One region of the Rossellomorea sp. QJM3NY_18 genome, then DNA from elsewhere that is predicted to be linked to it. Evidence: a T-box and tRNA genes for the amino acid it is inferred to sense, from the RefSeq annotation. Region 1 holds a T-box; the other holds one or more tRNA genes.

Region 1 (9,236 bases):
AGCGGAGGGAAAATATTAGGTTTTTTTGGCAAGGAAGAAGATATCGTGATCCCATGGAGCAGTATCGTAAAGATAGGGGAAGACGTGATTCTGGTCAGATATAAAGACAACCATTACATTCAAGGACAGCTTCAGGAACCGAAACAATCCCCCGACACATGACGAATCTCAATGGACTATGGTACACTAAATAAAAAACGAGGGAGATTCACCGTGTCGAAAGAGCCTTTTATAACAGAGACAAACTCATATTACTCCATTGGAAAATGGACGAAAGAAAACCCGGAACTGGTCGCGGGCATAACCACAAATCGTGGCGGAATAAGTGAAGGACCTTTTCATTCATTCAATATGGGCCTTCATGTAGGAGATAAGGAAGCATCAGTCATTCATAACCGCAAACTTTTGGCATCCAGCCTGAATATGCCTTTTGACAGCTTTGTGGCTGCTGAACAGACACATGGGAAGAATATCTCTTTTGTGAACTCTGAAGACAGAGGGAAAGGTGCAGAGAACTATCATAACAGCATTAAAGATACCGACGGATTCTTGACAGGGGAAAGGAACCTCCTGTTAACGATGTGTTATGCAGATTGTGTCCCTCTTTATTTCCTCGACAGGGCGACTGGCACAATCGGTCTGGCACATGCCGGATGGAAGGGGACGGTCCTTGAAATAGGGCCGAAAATGGTCGGTAAGTTTGTCGGGAGAAGTTCCTCCATATCTTCATTAGAAGTGGTTATAGGACCTTCCATATGTAAAGATTGCTATATTGTGGATGATTATGTGATTGATAAAGTGAAAAAAACACTAGAAGATGAAAACAACTTACCCTATAATTTAAAGGAAGAGGGACAGTACAATCTTGATCTGAAGAAGTTAAATCAACAGCTCTTGATTCAGTCCGGCTTACACTCTGATCAAATTCATACTTCCAGTTTTTGTTCGTCCTGTCACGATGAATTTTTCTCTTATAGAAGAGATGGTGGAGAAACGGGAAGAATAATGAGTTTTATTGGCTGGAAGGAGAAATAAGATGAAGGTATCTGAAAATATCCAACACATCAATGAAAACATCCAACGTGCCTGTGAACGCAGTGGAAGAAGGACAGAAGACGTAAATGTTGTCGCGGTCACGAAATACGTATCCATCGACCGCGCGGAAGAGGCAGTTGAAGCAGGACTTTTTCACTTAGGGGAAAACCGGGATGAGGGGCTTATCTCCAAGTGGGATGTTTTACGGGACAAGGCCCGATGGCATTTCATTGGTTCCCTGCAATCAAGAAAGGTTAAAAACATCATTGATAAAGTATCATACATACACTCCCTGGATCGTCTGTCATTAGCGAAAGAAATTCATAAAAGAGCGGATGAGCCTGTGTCTTGTTTCGTTCAAGTGAATGTTTCCGGAGAAGGATCCAAACATGGAATTTCTCCTGATGAAGTGAAGGAATTTGTCGGCAGTTTAAAAGACTTATCCAATATTAAAGTCGTAGGATTGATGACGATGGCACCCCATACGGATGATGAAGCTTTCTTAAGGACTTGTTTCAGGCAGCTGAAAACCATTCAGGAAGAAACCCGTTCACTTAATCTTCCATATGCCCCATGTACGGAATTATCCATGGGAATGAGCAACGATTATGTGATAGCAATTGAAGAGGGTGCCACATTTATTCGTATTGGAACTGCATTAGTTGGAAATGACTGAGAGGGGATGAATACAAATGGGTATTAAGTCAAAGTTTAAAACGTTCTTTTTGCTGGACGAAGATGAATACGAATACGAAGAAGAGAAGTATGAAGAAGAATACGAGGAGAAAAAGCCCATGAAGTCACAGCTTTCAAATTCAAAACAAAATGTTGTGAGCCTTCAGAGTGTCCAGAAATCTTCTAAGATGATTCTTGTAGAACCTAGAGTATATGCAGAGGCTCAGGAAATTGCAGACCATCTAAAGAATCGGCGCTCAGTCCTTGTAAACCTGCAGAGGATACAACATGATCAGGCGAAGCGTATTGTCGACTTTCTCAGCGGGACGGTGTATGCAATCGGTGGCGACATTCAACGTGTAGGCGATAATATTTTTCTGTGCACACCTGACAATGTTGAAGTGAGCGGAAATATTTCTGAGTTCTTAAAAGAGGAAGATTTATCAGACTCGAGGTGGTAATGTAAATTATGGTAATGCTTTATGAAATTTTGTCTAAACTAATTCAAATATACTCCTGGGCGTTAATCATTTATATTTTAATGTCCTGGTTCCCGAATGCCAAAGAGACGTCGATCGGACAGTTCCTTGCAAGGATATGCGAACCGTATTTAGAACCATTCAGACGTTTTGTCCCATCGATCGGAATGATTGATATTTCACCGATTGTGGCATTCATTGTGCTGAATCTGGCCCAATCCGGGTTGTACCAAATATTTAGATGGCTTATTTAATCGGTACTATGATAAGGATAGATGCCTAAAAAGGACTGAAACCGGTCAAACAGTTTCGGTCCTTTTATTTTGGGTAAACCACATAGGGGGTGAAAGTATGTCTTCGATCTATCAACATTTCAGGCCGGATGAAAAGGAGTTCGTAGATGCTGTACTTGAGTGGAAGCAGACAGTGGAAGATCAATATACAGCGAAAAGAACGGACTTTTTGGACCCGAGACAGCAGCATATTGTCGAGTCTATCATTGGTCATAACGATGAAATCATCCTATCTTTTTATCCTGAAAACTCGGAAAGGAAACGAGCTTTATTGTATCCCCCTTATTTTCAGCCAGGGGAAGAAGATTTTGGAATAAGGTTATTTGAAATACAGTATGCTTCGAAGTTTGTTACAATAGAACATAGACAGGTATTAGGGACCTTGATGTCACTTGGGTTGAAAAGGGATAAGTTCGGGGATATCCTGACCGGGGAGGATACCATTCAGCTGATGCTTGCAGATGAAATTTCGGATTATGTCCTTATGGAACTGACCCAAATAGGGAAAGCAAAGATTTCCTTAAACGACATTCCGCTGGAAGAACGAATGGAAAGGCAGGAAGAATGGCAGGAAAAAATGACGACCGTCAGTTCTTTGAGGCTGGACGTCGTAATTGCAGCTATCTATAATGATTCCCGCCAAAAGGCTCAAACCTTGATCAAAAGCGGGCAAGTCAAAGTAAATTGGAAAGCGGTTGAAAACCCCTCTTTTGAAGTCGAAACTTCCGATGTTCTCTCCGCCAGAGGGTACGGAAGAAGTAAGTTACTGTCCATTGAAGGAAGAACAAAACGGGATAAATGGCGAATCTCTGTGGGAATTCTGAAATAATTTAAGAAAAATAAAGGAATTCTCCCACATACTGTCGAAATTTTAGTTATAATAAATATGTAATTCACCAAGTACTGGAGGTGGCTCCCATGCCTTTAACGCCATTAGACATACATAATAAAGAATTTAGTCGTGGCTTTCGCGGTTATGATGAGGATGAGGTTAACGAATTTTTAGATCAGATTATTAAAGATTACGAAATTCTGATCCGTGAGAAGAAAGAAACAGAAGAACGTTTAAACTCATTGAATGAACGTTTAGGTCATTTTACAAGCATCGAGGAAACGTTAAACAAGTCAATCGTCATTGCTCAAGAAGCAGGGGAAGAAGTCAAGCGGAATGCAATGAAAGAATCAAAGCTGATCATTAAGGAAGCCGAGAAGAATGCCGATCGCATCGTTAATGAATCACTGTCCAAAGCCCGTAAGATTGCCATTGAGATAGAAGAACTCAAGAAACAGTCGAAGGTGTTCCGTACTCGTTTCAAAATGTTGATCGAAGCGCAGCTAGATCTTCTCGATACAAATGACTGGGATCAGTTAATGGAATTTGATTTGGACGCAACGGATTTAAAAACTTTAAAAGAAGAAGAGACATTGTCTTGACGAAAAGAGCAATACTTTCATATAATTGAACAACAATCTTAATTGTATTAATAAGCTAAGACAGGGACAGTACGTACTAATAATGAATCCTTTCTAGCGAGTCGGGGACGGTGTGAGCCCGACAAGGAAAGAAGCGCGGAAGATCACCCTCGAGCCCTGCTCATGAAATTCCTCCCCGAAGAGTAATGAGTGGCGATTTATTCACGTTACGAATCAACAAGTGAAGACTCTTTTCGGTCTTTATGAGGGTGGTACCGCGGGAAAGGCTTTCTCGTCCCTATTCAGGGATGAGAAAGCTTTTTTTATTTTTAAAAAAAGGAAAGTTCACCCTGCCTGATTAAGAAGTAAAGGATATAGAAATGATGGCAATTAAGAGAAACGATTAGGAGGATGATTTCATGGAATATAAAGATACATTACTGATGCCGAAAACGGAATTCCCGATGAGAGGGAACTTACCTAAGCGAGAACCGGATACACAGAAAAAGTGGGAAGAGATGGACATCTATCATAAGGTACAGGAAAGAACGAGTGATCGTCCTTTATTCGTCCTTCACGATGGGCCTCCATATGCCAATGGGAATATCCATATGGGTCACGCATTGAATAAGATCCTGAAAGACTTTATCGTACGCTATAAATCCATGAGCGGTTATCATGCCCCTTATGTTCCAGGTTGGGACACTCACGGTTTGCCGATTGAGCAGGCGTTAACGAATAAAGGCGTGAAGCGTAAAGAAATGACAATCGCGGAGTTCCGTAAATTATGTGAAGAATATGCTTATGAGCAAGTGGATAATCAACGTAAGCAATTTAAGCAATTAGGTGTACGTGGCGATTGGGAAAACCCGTACATCACATTAAAACCTGAATATGAAGCACAGCAAATCAAAGTTTTCGGTGATATGGCGAAAAAAGGTTATATCTATAAAGGGAAAAAGCCGGTCTATTGGTCACCATCAAGTGAATCAGCCCTTGCAGAAGCAGAAATCGAGTATCAGGATAAGCGTTCCCCATCCATTTATGTCGGGTTTGCCGTTACAGAGGGTAAGGGTGTCCTTGAAGAAGGAACCCAACTCGTAATCTGGACGACGACACCTTGGACAATTCCTGCGAACCTTGGGATTGCCGTACATGCAGACTTGAACTATGTTGTAGTAAATGTGAAGGAAAACAACTATGTCGTAGCCGAAGATTTGCTTGAAGATGTCGCAGAGAATCTTGAATGGGAAAACCCTTCTGTAGTTAATAAGGTCAAAGGAGCAGAACTCGAACATATCGTGGCTAAACATCCCCTGTACGATCGTGACTCCCTTGTAGTCCTTGGTGAGCATGTTACGACTGATTCAGGTACTGGCTGTGTCCATACAGCTCCAGGGCACGGGGAGGATGACTTCCTTGTAGGGAAGAAATACGGACTGGATGTTTTATGTCCGGTGGATGATAAAGGGGTTATGACTTCAGAAGCTCCCGGATTTGAAGGTTTATTCTATGATAAGGCAAATAAACCAATCACAGAAAAGCTTCAGGAAGCTGGGGCATTACTGAAATTAAACTTCATCACTCACTCTTACCCACATGACTGGCGCACGAAAAAGCCGGTTATTTTTAGAGCGACGGCACAATGGTTTGCATCCATAGATAAATTCCGCAAAGAATTACTTCAAGCGGTAAATGATACGAAATGGGTTCCTGCATGGGGAGAAACACGTCTATACAATATGGTCAGAGACCGTGGAGACTGGTGTATTTCCCGTCAGCGTGCATGGGGAGTGCCGATCCCAGTATTCTATGCTGAAAATGGTCAGGAGATCATTACAGATGAGACGATCGATCATGTGTCTAAGCTTTTCCGTGATCATGGATCAAACATTTGGTTTGAGAAAGAAGCAAAAGACCTTTTACCTGAAGGATTTACTCACGAAGCTAGTCCGAATGGAAAATTCACGAAAGAACAGGACATCATGGACGTATGGTTCGATTCAGGATCTTCCCATCAGGCTGTTCTTGAGGAAAGAGATGACTTGCAGCGACCTGCAGATCTTTATTTGGAAGGATCCGACCAGTATCGCGGTTGGTTCAACTCATCATTGACGACAGGTGTAGCCGTAACGGGTAAAGCTCCATACAAAGGCGTGTTAAGTCACGGATTCGCTCTTGATGGAGACGGAAGAAAGATGAGTAAATCATTAGGGAACGTCGTTGTCCCCGAAAAGGTAATGAAACAGCTTGGAGCCGATATCCTTCGTCTTTGGGTAGCGTCTGTTGATTATCAGGCAGATGTTCGGGTTTCTGATCCAATCTTGAAGCAGGTGGCTGAAGTCTATCGGAAGATCCGTAACACCTATCGTTTCTTATTAGGGAACCTTTCTGACTTTAACCCTGAAACAGATGCGGTATCCTTTGATGGATTAAGAGAAGTAGATCAATTTATGCTCGTGAAGCTGAATGATCTTGTGAAGAATGTGAAAAATTCGTACGATAAATATGAATTCGCAAGCATCTATCATGCGGTCAATAACTTCTGTACATTGGATTTAAGTTCATTCTACCTGGATTTTGCAAAGGATGTTCTATATATCGAGTCAGAAAATCATTATGAGCGCAGAGCGATTCAGACGGTATTGTATGAAAGCCTGGTTGCCCTTACAAAACTGATGTCCCCAATCCTTTCCCATACAGCAGATGAGGTTTGGGCATATATCCCGGGTGCAGAGGGCGAAAGTGTTCAGCTAACCGATATGCCTGAAGTACAACAACTCGCAAATGCGGATGAATTGAAGGGAAAATGGAACACATTCTTAGAATTAAGGGATGATGTTCTAAAAGCACTTGAGGAAGCCCGTAATCAGAAGGTGATCGGTAAGTCATTAACGGCTAAAGTGACCCTATTTGTAAATGATGAAACGAAAGGCTTACTCGATTCCATCAAAGAGGACTTAAAACAGCTGTTCATCGTATCAGCCTTTGAAATCGGCGGAGCGGTGAACGAAGCTCCGGAGCATGCGTTAAGCCTGGGTGAAAACAACATCGTCGTCGAAAAAGCTGAAGGTGAAACATGTGACCGCTGTTGGATTGTTACAACAACAGTAGGAGAGGATAAAGATCATCCAACACTTTGCACACGCTGTGCAGCTGTTGTGAAAGAAAGTTATTCTCATTTGGCTTAGTGTAAATATGTAGAGGTGACCTGTCATTTGGCAGGTCCCTTTTTTGACTAAAGTGTTTCTAATTCCATAATTGCTATATCTTGCAACACAATATTCAGGGTCATTTCCCCCATACTATAAATGGAGGGATCAAGATGACATATGACCGATACACATCCATTGTAGAAGAGCTGAAACAATCCTTGAAAGAGCTTGAAGCAAGTCAATCTCAACATCCTTTAATCCAGCAGTATATAAATGAAGAAATCACCGAGGTAAAACAGGCACTGAGTCGTGTCCGGGATAATCAATACGGATATTGTGAATTGAGTGGGCAAGAGATCCCATTTGATTACATGTTGATGAACCCAACCTGTACGACAATCGAAGATGCATTCGAATGGAGAAGGTTTGGGAAGATTTCATCATATTCTTAGATTTCACTCGCGTTTCCTTCGTTCTTCTCCAGTTTAAGTGTCTTTATTTCCCCTTTTATGCTAAAATGCAAAGGTAATCATTTAAAGATGTTCGGAGGTTGCCTTTGTGTATTATTATTTAGTGGCTTTGGTTGTTATTGGACTGGATCAATTAACAAAATGGTTGGTTGTAAGAAGAATGACCGAGGGAGAAAGCATTTCGATCATAGATAATGTCTTTTATCTTACTTCTCATCGGAATCAAGGTGCAGCATGGGGAATACTCCAAGGACAAATGTGGTTTTTTTACATTATTACATTAATAGTGATTGTAGGTATCGTGTATTATATGCAAGTCCATGCAAAAGGGCATTCATTGTTTAGTCTGAGTCTTGCTTTCATGCTAGGCGGAGCAATTGGAAACTTTATTGACCGTGTCTTCAGAAAAGAAGTGGTCGATTTCTTAAATACATACATCTTTTCCTATGATTTCCCGATTTTTAATATTGCCGATGCAGCATTAACCATTGGAGTAGCACTGTTACTGATTTATATGTATTTAGACGAACGAAAAGCAAAGAAGGAGAACAAAAATGGAAGTAATTCAGCACAACATACTTGAGGAAAGCCAGGGAGAACGAATCGATAAGGTCGTAAGTCAATTGAATAAGGATTGGTCCCGTTCCCAGGTTCAACAATGGATTAAAGAAGGTCATATTAAAGTAAATGAAGAAGCGGTCAAGCCTAACTTTAAGTGTCCGTTGAATGCAGTCATCACTGTATCGATTCCGGAACCGGAAGAATTAGATGTAGAACCGGAAGACCTTAACCTTGATATCGCCTATGAAGACGGGGATGTCATCGTCGTAAATAAGCCGAAAGGGATGGTCGTCCACCCCGCACCGGGGCATTATTCAGGAACAATGGTGAACGGATTGATGCATCACTGTAAGGACCTGTCAGGCATCAATGGCGTTTTGCGACCAGGGATTGTCCACCGTATTGATAAGGATACATCGGGATTGCTGATGGTAGCGAAAAATGACATGGCACACGAGCATCTGGTAAATCAGCTGGTGGCAAAGTCCGTTACAAGAAAATATACAGCCATCGTACATGGCCTGATCCCCCACGAATACGGGACGATCGATGCCCCGATCGGCAGGGATCCTAAAGACCGCCAAAGTATGGCTGTCGTGGATAATGGCAAACAAGCGGTCACGCATTTCAAAGTGTTGGACCGGTATAAAGATTTCACACTCGTTGAATGTGAATTAGAGACAGGAAGAACCCATCAAATCCGTGTCCATATGAAATATATCGGCTTTCCGCTGGCGGGTGATCCGAAATATGGCCCGCGAAAGACGTTGAGCATTGAAGGACAGGCCCTTCATGCCGGAGTGCTTGGGTTTGTTCATCCAAGAACCGAAGAGTATATGGAGTTTCATGCGGAGTTACCCGAAGAATTTTCGAAATTGGTTAAGCATCTTGAAAATAACCGTTGACAAATTTCGACCAGACCTTTATGATGATATTAATTGAATAAGTAACCTTTAATACGGTCCCGTGAGGCTGAGAAGGAGCAGTGTACGACCAAAATTCTTTGGCGTGCAATACGATCATAACGATAAGTGTGCCCTCTCATCTCTACGGTGAGAGGGATTTTTTATTTAAATAATAATTAAAACGAGGTGGCGAATATGACAAAGAAAGCAACGGTACTGGATCAACCCGCCATTCGAAGAGCGCTCACAC
Region 2 (9,236 bases), 2.1 Mb from region 1:
CTCATCATCAGCCTAACTGCTTAGACGCACATATCCAGCAGTGCGCTTACCCTATCCTCCTGCGTCCCCCCATTGCTCAAACGGAAAAGAGGTGGTACAGGAATATCAACCTGTTGTCCATCGTCTACGCCTATCGGCCTCGACTTAGGTCCCGACTAACCCTGAGCGGACGAGCCTTCCTCAGGAAACCTTAGGCATTCGGTGGATGGGATTCTCACCCATCTTTCGCTACTCATACCGGCATTCTCACTTCTAAGCACTCCACCAGTCCTTACGGTCTAGCTTCGCAGTCCTTAGAACGCTCTCCTACCACTGACACCTAGAGGTGTCAATCCACAGCTTCGGTGATACGTTTAGCCCCGGTACATTTTCGGCGCAGAGTCACTCGACCAGTGAGCTATTACGCACTCTTTAAATGGTGGCTGCTTCTAAGCCAACATCCTGGTTGTCTAAGCAACTCCACATCCTTTTCCACTTAACGTATACTTTGGGACCTTAGCTGGTGGTCTGGGCTGTTTCCCTTTCGACTACGGATCTTATCACTCGCAGTCTGACTCCCATGGATAAGTCTTTGGCATTCGGAGTTTGTCTGAATTCGGTAACCCGATGAGGGCCCCTAGTCCAAACAGTGCTCTACCTCCAAGACTCTTACACATGAGGCTAGCCCTAAAGCTATTTCGGAGAGAACCAGCTATCTCCAAGTTCGATTGGAATTTCTCCGCTACCCACACCTCATCCCCGCACTTTTCAACGTGCGTGGGTTCGGACCTCCATTCAGTGTTACCTGAACTTCATCCTGGACATGGGTAGATCACCTGGTTTCGGGTCTACGACCACATACTAAATTCGCCCTATTCAGACTCGCTTTCGCTGCGGCTCCGTCTTATCAACTTAACCTTGCATGGGATCGTAACTCGCCGGTTCATTCTACAAAAGGCACGCCATCACCCGTTAACGGGCTCTGACTACTTGTAGGCACACGGTTTCAGGTTCTATTTCACTCCCCTTCCGGGGTGCTTTTCACCTTTCCCTCACGGTACTGGTTCACTATCGGTCACTAGGGAGTATTTAGCCTTGGGAGATGGTCCTCCCAGCTTCCGACGGGATTTCACGTGTCCCGCCGTACTCAGGATCCACTCAAGAGGGAATGAAGTTTCAACTACAGGGTTGTTACCTTCTTTGACGAGCCTTTCCAGACTTCTTCGTCTACTTCATTCCTTTGTAACTCCGTATAGAGTGTCCTACAACCCCAAGAGGCAAGCCTCTTGGTTTGGGCTATATCCCGTTTCGCTCGCCGCTACTCAGGGAATCGCAATTGCTTTCTCTTCCTCCAGGTACTTAGATGTTTCAGTTCCCTGGGTCTGCCTTCCATACTCTATGTATTCAAGTAAGGATATTGTTCCATTACGAACAATGGGTTCCCCCATTCGGAAATCTCTGGATCAAAGCTCACTTACAGCTCCCCAAAGCATATCGGTGTTAGTCCCGTCCTTCGTCGGCTCCTAGTGCCAAGGCATCCACCGTGCGCCCTTCATAACTTAACCTAAATTTCGCTTTATCAGCTTTGCTGCTAAATCAAAATTTGATCACTTACTAATTAAGGTTTAAACCCTAAAATGGCGATACTCGGTAATTTCTTGACTATCAATTTATCTTTATCTAGTTTTCAAAGAACAAATCCTTTTTTATCTCGTAAGAGACAAAAAGTTTTGATGGTTGAACCATCAAAACTGAACAAAACTTCGACTGTCAACGTTTTTGTAAATCTTCCTTAGAAAGGAGGTGATCCAGCCGCACCTTCCGATACGGCTACCTTGTTACGACTTCACCCCAATCATCTGTCCCACCTTAGGCGGCTGGCTCCAAAAGGTTACCTCACCGACTTCGGGTGTTACAAACTCTCGTGGTGTGACGGGCGGTGTGTACAAGGCCCGGGAACGTATTCACCGCGGCATGCTGATCCGCGATTACTAGCGATTCCAGCTTCATGTAGGCGAGTTGCAGCCTACAATCCGAACTGAGAACGGTTTTATGGGATTGGCTAAACCTCGCGGTCTTGCTGCCCTTTGTACCGTCCATTGTAGCACGTGTGTAGCCCAGGTCATAAGGGGCATGATGATTTGACGTCATCCCCACCTTCCTCCGGTTTGTCACCGGCAGTCATCTTAGAGTGCCCAACTGAATGCTGGCAACTAAGATCAAGGGTTGCGCTCGTTGCGGGACTTAACCCAACATCTCACGACACGAGCTGACGACAACCATGCACCACCTGTCACTCTGTCCCCCGAAGGGGAAAGCCCTATCTCTAGGGTTGTCAGAGGATGTCAAGACCTGGTAAGGTTCTTCGCGTTGCTTCGAATTAAACCACATGCTCCACCGCTTGTGCGGGCCCCCGTCAATTCCTTTGAGTTTCAGTCTTGCGACCGTACTCCCCAGGCGGAGTGCTTAATGCGTTAGCTGCAGCACTAAGGGGCGGAAACCCCCTAACACTTAGCACTCATCGTTTACGGCGTGGACTACCAGGGTATCTAATCCTGTTTGCTCCCCACGCTTTCGCGCCTCAGTGTCAGTTACAGACCAGAAAGTCGCCTTCGCCACTGGTGTTCCTCCAAATATCTACGCATTTCACCGCTACACTTGGAATTCCACTTTCCTCTTCTGCACTCAAGTTCCCCAGTTTCCAATGACCCTCCACGGTTGAGCCGTGGGCTTTCACATCAGACTTAAGAAACCACCTGCGCGCGCTTTACGCCCAATAATTCCGGACAACGCTTGCCACCTACGTATTACCGCGGCTGCTGGCACGTAGTTAGCCGTGGCTTTCTGGTTAGGTACCGTCAAGGTGCCGCCCTATTCGAACGGCACTTGTTCTTCCCTAACAACAGAGCTTTACGATCCGAAAACCTTCATCACTCACGCGGCGTTGCTCCGTCAGACTTTCGTCCATTGCGGAAGATTCCCTACTGCTGCCTCCCGTAGGAGTCTGGGCCGTGTCTCAGTCCCAGTGTGGCCGATCACCCTCTCAGGTCGGCTACGCATCGTGGCCTTGGTGAGCCGTTACCTCACCAACTAGCTAATGCGCCGCGGGTCCATCTGTAAGTGATAGCTAAAAGCCACCTTTCAACATTTCCTCATGCGAGGAAATGAGTTATCCGGTATTAGCCCCGGTTTCCCGGAGTTATCCCAGTCTTACAGGCAGGTTACCCACGTGTTACTCACCCGTCCGCCGCTGATATCAGGGAGCAAGCTCCCATCAATCCGCTCGACTTGCATGTATTAGGCACGCCGCCAGCGTTCGTCCTGAGCCAGGATCAAACTCTCCGATAAAAGTTTGAATAGCTCTTTAAAAATAAATCTAGAATTAACGTTGACGTATTGTCTTGTTTTGTTCAGTTTTCAAGGTTCAATGTGTAAGTCCTTCTCTCGAAGCGACCCTTACTATGCTACATGATTGTTAACCTGTTGTCAACAACTCTTTAAAAGAAGTTTTGATCAAGTTTTCATATTACGTTGCTCGTTTGCAGCAACAAATAATACTTTATCAGTTAACTTCGTAGAAGTCAACTTCTTTTTATAACTTTCTCAAAAAAAGAGATCGTTGTTCCATTATCTTCAATAAGAAGATAATGGCTCCGCAGGCAAGATTCGAACTTGCGACCGATCGGTTAACAGCCGATAGCTCTACCACTGAGCTACTGCGGAATAATGGAATGGTGGGCCTAAGTGGACTCGAACCACCGACCTCACGCTTATCAGGCGTGCGCTCTAACCAGCTGAGCTATAGGCCCAAAAATGAAATTGGAGCGGGTGAAGGGAATCGAACCCTCATCATCAGCTTGGAAGGCTGAGGTTTTACCACTAAACTACACCCGCGTGAATATTTGGAGGCGGCAACCGGATTTGAACCGGTGATAAAGGTTTTGCAGACCTCTGCCTTACCACTTGGCTATGCCGCCGTTGGCTGGGCTAGCTGGATTCGAACCAACGCATGTCGCAGTCAAAGTGCGATGCCTTACCGCTTGGCTATAGCCCAATATAAAGGGCGACTGATGGGAATCGAACCCACGAATGCCTGAACCACAATCAGGTGCGTTAACCACTTCGCCACAATCGCCATGCTTGAAATTTCTTTGGCAGGGGCAGTAGGAATCGAACCCACACCAAAGGTTTTGGAGACCTTCGTTCTACCGTTAAACTATGCCCCTGTGATATATATTAGTTTTTAAAAACCACCATGCTACTTGGATCATAATGCTCCGCTCCACGTGGTTTAAGGAAGATTATTTCACTCCGCTGTCGCTTCGTAAAAAATCTTGGTGGAGGGGGGCAGATTCGAACTGCCGAACCCGAAGGAGCGGATTTACAGTCCGCCGCGTTTAGCCACTTCGCTACCCCTCCAAATAAAATAAATACTTAAAGGTTCTTAAGTATAAATGGTGGCTCAGGACGGAATCGAACCGCCGACACATGGATTTTCAGTCCACTGCTCTACCAACTGAGCTACTGAGCCAAATATAATATGCATCCTACAAATAGAATGTTGTAGTCCATCGTCCAGCTCTCAGGAAGCCGAATCAAGAAGTTGCTTGAGCCGTATTATATAGGAGATTAAATTTTCAAATGACAATTAAAAGATAAATGGCGGTCCGGACGGGACTCGAACCCGCGACCTCCTGCGTGACAGGCAGGCATTCTAACCAACTGAACTACCGGACCAAAGTTTTTCACGATAGTGAAAATAACTATCCATGCGTGACTCATCAAAGAACATCCTATCTTTAGTCAAAAATGGTATTGCGGGGACAGGATTTGAACCTGCGACCTTCGGGTTATGAGCCCGACGAGCTACCGAACTGCTCCACCCCGCGACGATAAAATATCATTAAGTTTCCACTATCCCATTATGCATCACGCAGATCCACCCCGACTTCAGTAAGCTCATTCAAGCTGCAGCTCAGTCGGTGCGCTGATGTGAACGCTCCGAAGATTATTCGGTCGTGCTCCACCCCGCGACGATAATATTTTTCAAAGAGAAAATGGAGGAGGAAGGGGGATTCGAACCCCCGCGGGCTGTTACACCCCTGTCGGTTTTCAAGACCGATCCCTTCAGCCGGACTTGGGTATTCCTCCGTATAATGGACCCTGTAGGACTCGAACCTACGACCGGACGGTTATGAGCCGTCTGCTCTAACCAACTGAGCTAAGGGTCCTTATAAATCGTACGTTATGTATTAAGTAATAGCGGCGGAGGGGATCGAACCCCCGACCTCACGGGTATGAACCGTACGCTCTAGCCAGCTGAGCTACACCGCCACGAATATAATATGTTTCCCTTTTTAAAAAACATTAAAGTTCGTTTCACTGCCGTGAAATAAACTTGGTGGAGCCTAGCGGGATCGAACCGCTGACCTCCTGCGTGCAAAGCAGGCGCTCTCCCAGCTGAGCTAAGGCCCCAAAGAAGTGGTCGGGAAGACAGGATTCGAACCTGCGACCCCTTGGTCCCAAACCAAGTGCTCTACCAAGCTGAGCTACTTCCCGATATTTGGCGCGCCCGAGAGGAGTCGAACCCCTAACCTTTTGATCCGTAGTCAAACGCTCTATCCAATTGAGCTACGGGCGCAGAATGAAATATAGTTTTTTCAATAAGTAACGTAAGGATAGATATTTTGCTGGTGCAAATTAATGATAGTTATTTTGCTTTCGCAAAAAACTTTGGTGCCGAGGACCGGAATCGAACCGGTACGGTAGTCACCTACCGCAGGATTTTAAGTCCTGTGCGTCTGCCAGTTCCGCCACCCCGGCTAGTTTGGAGCGGAAGACGGGATTCGAACCCGCGACCCCCACCTTGGCAAGGTGGTGTTCTACCACTGAACTACTTCCGCAACAAAAATGGTGCGGGTGAAGGGACTTGAACCCCCACGCCTTGCGGCGCCAGATCCTAAGTCTGGTGCGTCTGCCAATTCCGCCACACCCGCATGAATCTTTGTTTTTCACATCGAAGAAAAACAATGGTAAGATATTTTGCCGAGGCAAAAATCTTTGGTGAGCCATGAAGGATTCGAACCTTCGACCCTCTGATTAAAAGTCAGATGCTCTACCAACTGAGCTAATGGCTCATAAAACCAAATGGTGCCGGCAAGAGGACTTGAACCCCCAACCTACTGATTACAAGTCAGTTGCTCTACCAGTTGAGCTACACCGGCGTGTATAATCGTCTATTAAATTCCGCTTAACGAAAGTAATTCCTCGAAGCAGTTCAAGAAAAGATATTTTGCTGGCGCAAAATTTAATGAAGTTTATTTTACTTTCGTAAAAAACTTGGTGGAGGATGACGGGATCGAACCGCCGACCCTCTGCTTGTAAGGCAGATGCTCTCCCAGCTGAGCTAATCCTCCATATTAATGAGCTATTATTTGTTTGTTAAAAAATTGGTGACCCATACGGGATTCGAACCCGTGTTACCGCCGTGAAAGGGCGGTGTCTTAACCGCTTGACCAATGGGCCGATATTTTGAAAAAATCCCGTTCAAGGACATGTATTACTATATCAATTAATTTCGCAGAAGTCAACTTCTAATTAACAGTTAAAGAACACCTTTTCGGATCTACTAATTATAGCATTTTGTATGCCGAAAAAGAATATACCATATCTTCAAAGAGTATATCAATAGATATTTTTAACCTTCATTAATTTTTTCTGATTCTAATGTTAAATGTGCAGGAGTAGATCTGCAATGTTTTATACTTTCCTAGAAGAGATAGCTTGCATTATTTTAAACAATCGTTTGTTTAGTCGGTTTCCATCTTGTCTTATAAGGGATTTACCCATTAATCAAACGTTTGTTTAATAAATTTTTATAATACTGAATCGATAAACAGATCTCACCCTTTATCACCCAGAGTGAGATCTGTTAGCATAGTGTTATTTCTTCTCAATCACTATAAAACACGTACTATCCGGAAGGCGCGCCGGCTTTCCTGTTTCATCGGTAAGCTCGATTTTATGGGCTAAATGTTCTTCGTATCCTTCTTGCAGGTAATGTTCAAATACCATAATTTCAACCTGACCTCCGAGCGTCGCCTGGATAAATTCCCGAAAGGCAGATGGGGTGAAATATCCGAATTGTTCCTGTACTTCATGGGGGTAAGCTTCTTCTCCCCACGTATACGTATAGAGAAATTCCATCGCATCGTTTACATTGAGAAGGACAGCATTGTCTCCCGCTGAACGATAAGTGATCGACCTCCCCTTGAAGTCCCCAACGTACCTCTTGAAGAAGGAAAGGCCGTGTGCGTCTTTAAAGCGAATGATCCGTTTCTCTTCCACTGGCTCTGTCATGATGCCGTCCCGGATGATGATCCTTCCTTTTGGCCTGAGAGCTTTAAGGGAACTCTTTAAGGTTTGGGCAATGACCCCATGATTGAACTTTTCACCTTCGTACGGGATGTAGGAGAACATCTCATGGAGGATCGACGAGAATACGATCGTGTCGGCCCCTGCCTCCCCGATGTAGTTTTCAAGCTTTAGGGCATCCCCCTGCATGACTTCCCAAGGGGCACTTTCCCTTTGCTTCTTCCGTTTCAGTTCCTCCACCACATTGACGGCAATGTCAATTCCGATGACGGTGGCCCCGGGGTGGTGACGGGTCAACAGGTCCAGCATGACCCCACCCCCCGGACCGATATCAACCATTGTCTTTCCTACAGCGTAATCTGAAATCTTTTTCTTGAAGTCCTGCGAGCTGTTCATATCACTTAGGTAGGTTTGTTCATTGTTCAGCCTGTCGTAAGCATCCTTCCTGAAGTTGAACAGGTCATATAACAGGACGATGGCCCGATCATAAAGAGGTGATTTTTCAGCTTCCTGGCAGAATTCAATCAGCTTCTCCCCTGCCCGTGAAAAAGAAAACCCGACACTCGCCATTTCTTCCTGTTCATGAAAGGGCACTGCCCTCAACTGCACATGCTCATTTGCTGGATGTTTCCCATGGACGATTTCTTCAATTGTGCACTCGTCAAGATATGATTCTATGATTCTTTTTTTATAGACATTGACGGTCTTTCGGCCTTTATAGTCGTAATACAGTTCCTTCATCATGGGCTCAAAGGAAAGCTGTTCCAAGGCACCCTCCCGTGTCTGTCTTTCAATGAGCAGAAAGATCTTGATAAATTCTTCAAATGTAAAATCCGTAAGGGACGCTTCTACATACCACATATCCGTTTTCTTAAAAAAACGTACCAGTAGCTTTTCTGCATCGGGATTGGAACTCAGCCATTCATCGTATACAGCGTCCAAGTTTTCCCCGCGCAAAGAAGCAAGATTCCGCAGCCTTCGAAGTCTTTCTTGAAAGGTTTGCTCTTTGGACATTTCCCCGTCACAAATCCAGCGGTTCACTTCTTCCATTTCCTTTTGAACCGAACTCCAGATCTCAGGGGATACTCCCGCTACAATACATTGATTCAGTGTATACAGAAGGTGAAACATTTCTGGTGTGGCTACTTTTAGCAGAGGCTTCATGGATGAGTACCTGACTTCACCCCGTATGTATTGACCGGCGAGACCGTGTGTCAGGATCAGCACGTATAGCAGCTCCTCCCGCTCACGATTACGTTTTGATTCAGGTAGTTTTTCCATTTCCGAGGCATAAATTTGGGCCGACCCGATATTATGAATGGCGAGGTGAAAGCCATGATCAAGCCACTCTCTCCGTTGGTGGGGTAGGCCGCACTTAGCCGTTTCGCTCCACATGAGGACTTCTTCCACTAACCCTTTCTCTTCTTGGGGCAGACCCAACCCGTCCAGTACTTGGAGTGTTCTCTCTACGTATTCCAGGACCGGATTTTGTGCCATCTGTTCAAGCGATTCGACTTGTTCAAGGTTCACATTCTTCTCTTTCGTAAGAGAAAGGTATTTGAGCCACGTATGTTCCCGCAGTATGAGTGTATTTCCTAATTTCAGTTCGGCGATTGCACGTAAGGATGAAAGCATCGTTTTCGCTCCCTCTTTCTAGTTATTTATCCATCATACCTCACTCTGGGAAGGAATGTCTGAATTTCCTTTTTCATAGACTTAATGTAAAGGAAGGGAGCTGGTCTCAATGCTTGAGTGGAGCGCGGCTATCGCAGCCGTTGCATTTACGATTCTCGTTGCTTATTTGATTTTGACATTAAGACGAGTCATGAATACGCTGGACGAAACGAAAAAGACGCTGTCTGACACGAGGAACGCCGTAAACG

The links. The T-box of region 1 lies ahead of ileS (isoleucine--tRNA ligase). A T-box ahead of a tRNA ligase gene usually reads a tRNA of that ligase, here a tRNA-Ile.
Region 2: it encodes a tRNA-Ile, which carries the amino acid that the T-box ahead of ileS (isoleucine--tRNA ligase) is inferred to sense. The anticodon was not compared.

Annotation. Positions count from the first base shown of each region.
Region 1 covers NZ_CM149659.1:1,733,935-1,743,170, forward strand. Annotated here, with positions in the region: gene AC0VXY_RS08910 (YlmC/YmxH family sporulation protein) at 1-162, shown strand, start outside; gene pgeF (peptidoglycan editing factor PgeF) at 214-1,035, shown strand; gene AC0VXY_RS08920 (YggS family pyridoxal phosphate-dependent enzyme) at 1,037-1,711, shown strand; gene AC0VXY_RS08925 (cell division protein SepF) at 1,728-2,171, shown strand; gene AC0VXY_RS08930 (YggT family protein) at 2,180-2,443, shown strand; gene AC0VXY_RS08935 (YlmH family RNA-binding protein) at 2,541-3,311, shown strand; gene AC0VXY_RS08940 (DivIVA domain-containing protein) at 3,401-3,916, shown strand; T-box leader at 3,965-4,198, shown strand; gene ileS (isoleucine--tRNA ligase) at 4,315-7,086, shown strand; gene AC0VXY_RS08950 (hypothetical protein) at 7,221-7,502, shown strand; gene lspA (signal peptidase II) at 7,609-8,103, shown strand; gene AC0VXY_RS08960 (RluA family pseudouridine synthase) at 8,075-8,986, shown strand; gene pyrR (bifunctional pyr operon transcriptional regulator/uracil phosphoribosyltransferase PyrR) at 9,182-9,236, shown strand, end outside.
Region 2 covers NZ_CM149659.1:3,921,625-3,930,860, forward strand. Annotated here, with positions in the region: rRNA gene AC0VXY_RS20190 (23S ribosomal RNA) at 1-1,544, opposite strand, end outside; rRNA gene AC0VXY_RS20195 (16S ribosomal RNA) at 1,776-3,327, opposite strand; tRNA gene AC0VXY_RS20200 (tRNA-Asn) at 3,628-3,702, opposite strand; tRNA gene AC0VXY_RS20205 (tRNA-Ile) at 3,712-3,788, opposite strand; tRNA gene AC0VXY_RS20210 (tRNA-Gly) at 3,800-3,873, opposite strand; tRNA gene AC0VXY_RS20215 (tRNA-Cys) at 3,883-3,956, opposite strand; tRNA gene AC0VXY_RS20220 (tRNA-Gln) at 3,959-4,033, opposite strand; tRNA gene AC0VXY_RS20225 (tRNA-His) at 4,042-4,114, opposite strand; tRNA gene AC0VXY_RS20230 (tRNA-Trp) at 4,132-4,205, opposite strand; tRNA gene AC0VXY_RS20235 (tRNA-Tyr) at 4,315-4,398, opposite strand; tRNA gene AC0VXY_RS20240 (tRNA-Phe) at 4,435-4,510, opposite strand; tRNA gene AC0VXY_RS20245 (tRNA-Asp) at 4,640-4,716, opposite strand; tRNA gene AC0VXY_RS20250 (tRNA-Met) at 4,795-4,868, opposite strand; tRNA gene AC0VXY_RS20255 (tRNA-Ser) at 5,038-5,130, opposite strand; tRNA gene AC0VXY_RS20260 (tRNA-Ile) at 5,137-5,210, opposite strand; tRNA gene AC0VXY_RS20265 (tRNA-Met) at 5,240-5,313, opposite strand; tRNA gene AC0VXY_RS20270 (tRNA-Ala) at 5,379-5,454, opposite strand; tRNA gene AC0VXY_RS20275 (tRNA-Pro) at 5,462-5,538, opposite strand; tRNA gene AC0VXY_RS20280 (tRNA-Arg) at 5,544-5,620, opposite strand; tRNA gene AC0VXY_RS20285 (tRNA-Leu) at 5,714-5,802, opposite strand; tRNA gene AC0VXY_RS20290 (tRNA-Gly) at 5,808-5,882, opposite strand; tRNA gene AC0VXY_RS20295 (tRNA-Leu) at 5,891-5,975, opposite strand; tRNA gene AC0VXY_RS20300 (tRNA-Lys) at 6,041-6,116, opposite strand; tRNA gene AC0VXY_RS20305 (tRNA-Thr) at 6,128-6,203, opposite strand; tRNA gene AC0VXY_RS20310 (tRNA-Val) at 6,320-6,395, opposite strand; tRNA gene AC0VXY_RS20315 (tRNA-Glu) at 6,430-6,504, opposite strand; gene AC0VXY_RS20320 (class I SAM-dependent methyltransferase) at 6,922-8,988, opposite strand; gene AC0VXY_RS20325 (DUF948 domain-containing protein) at 9,098-9,236, shown strand, end outside.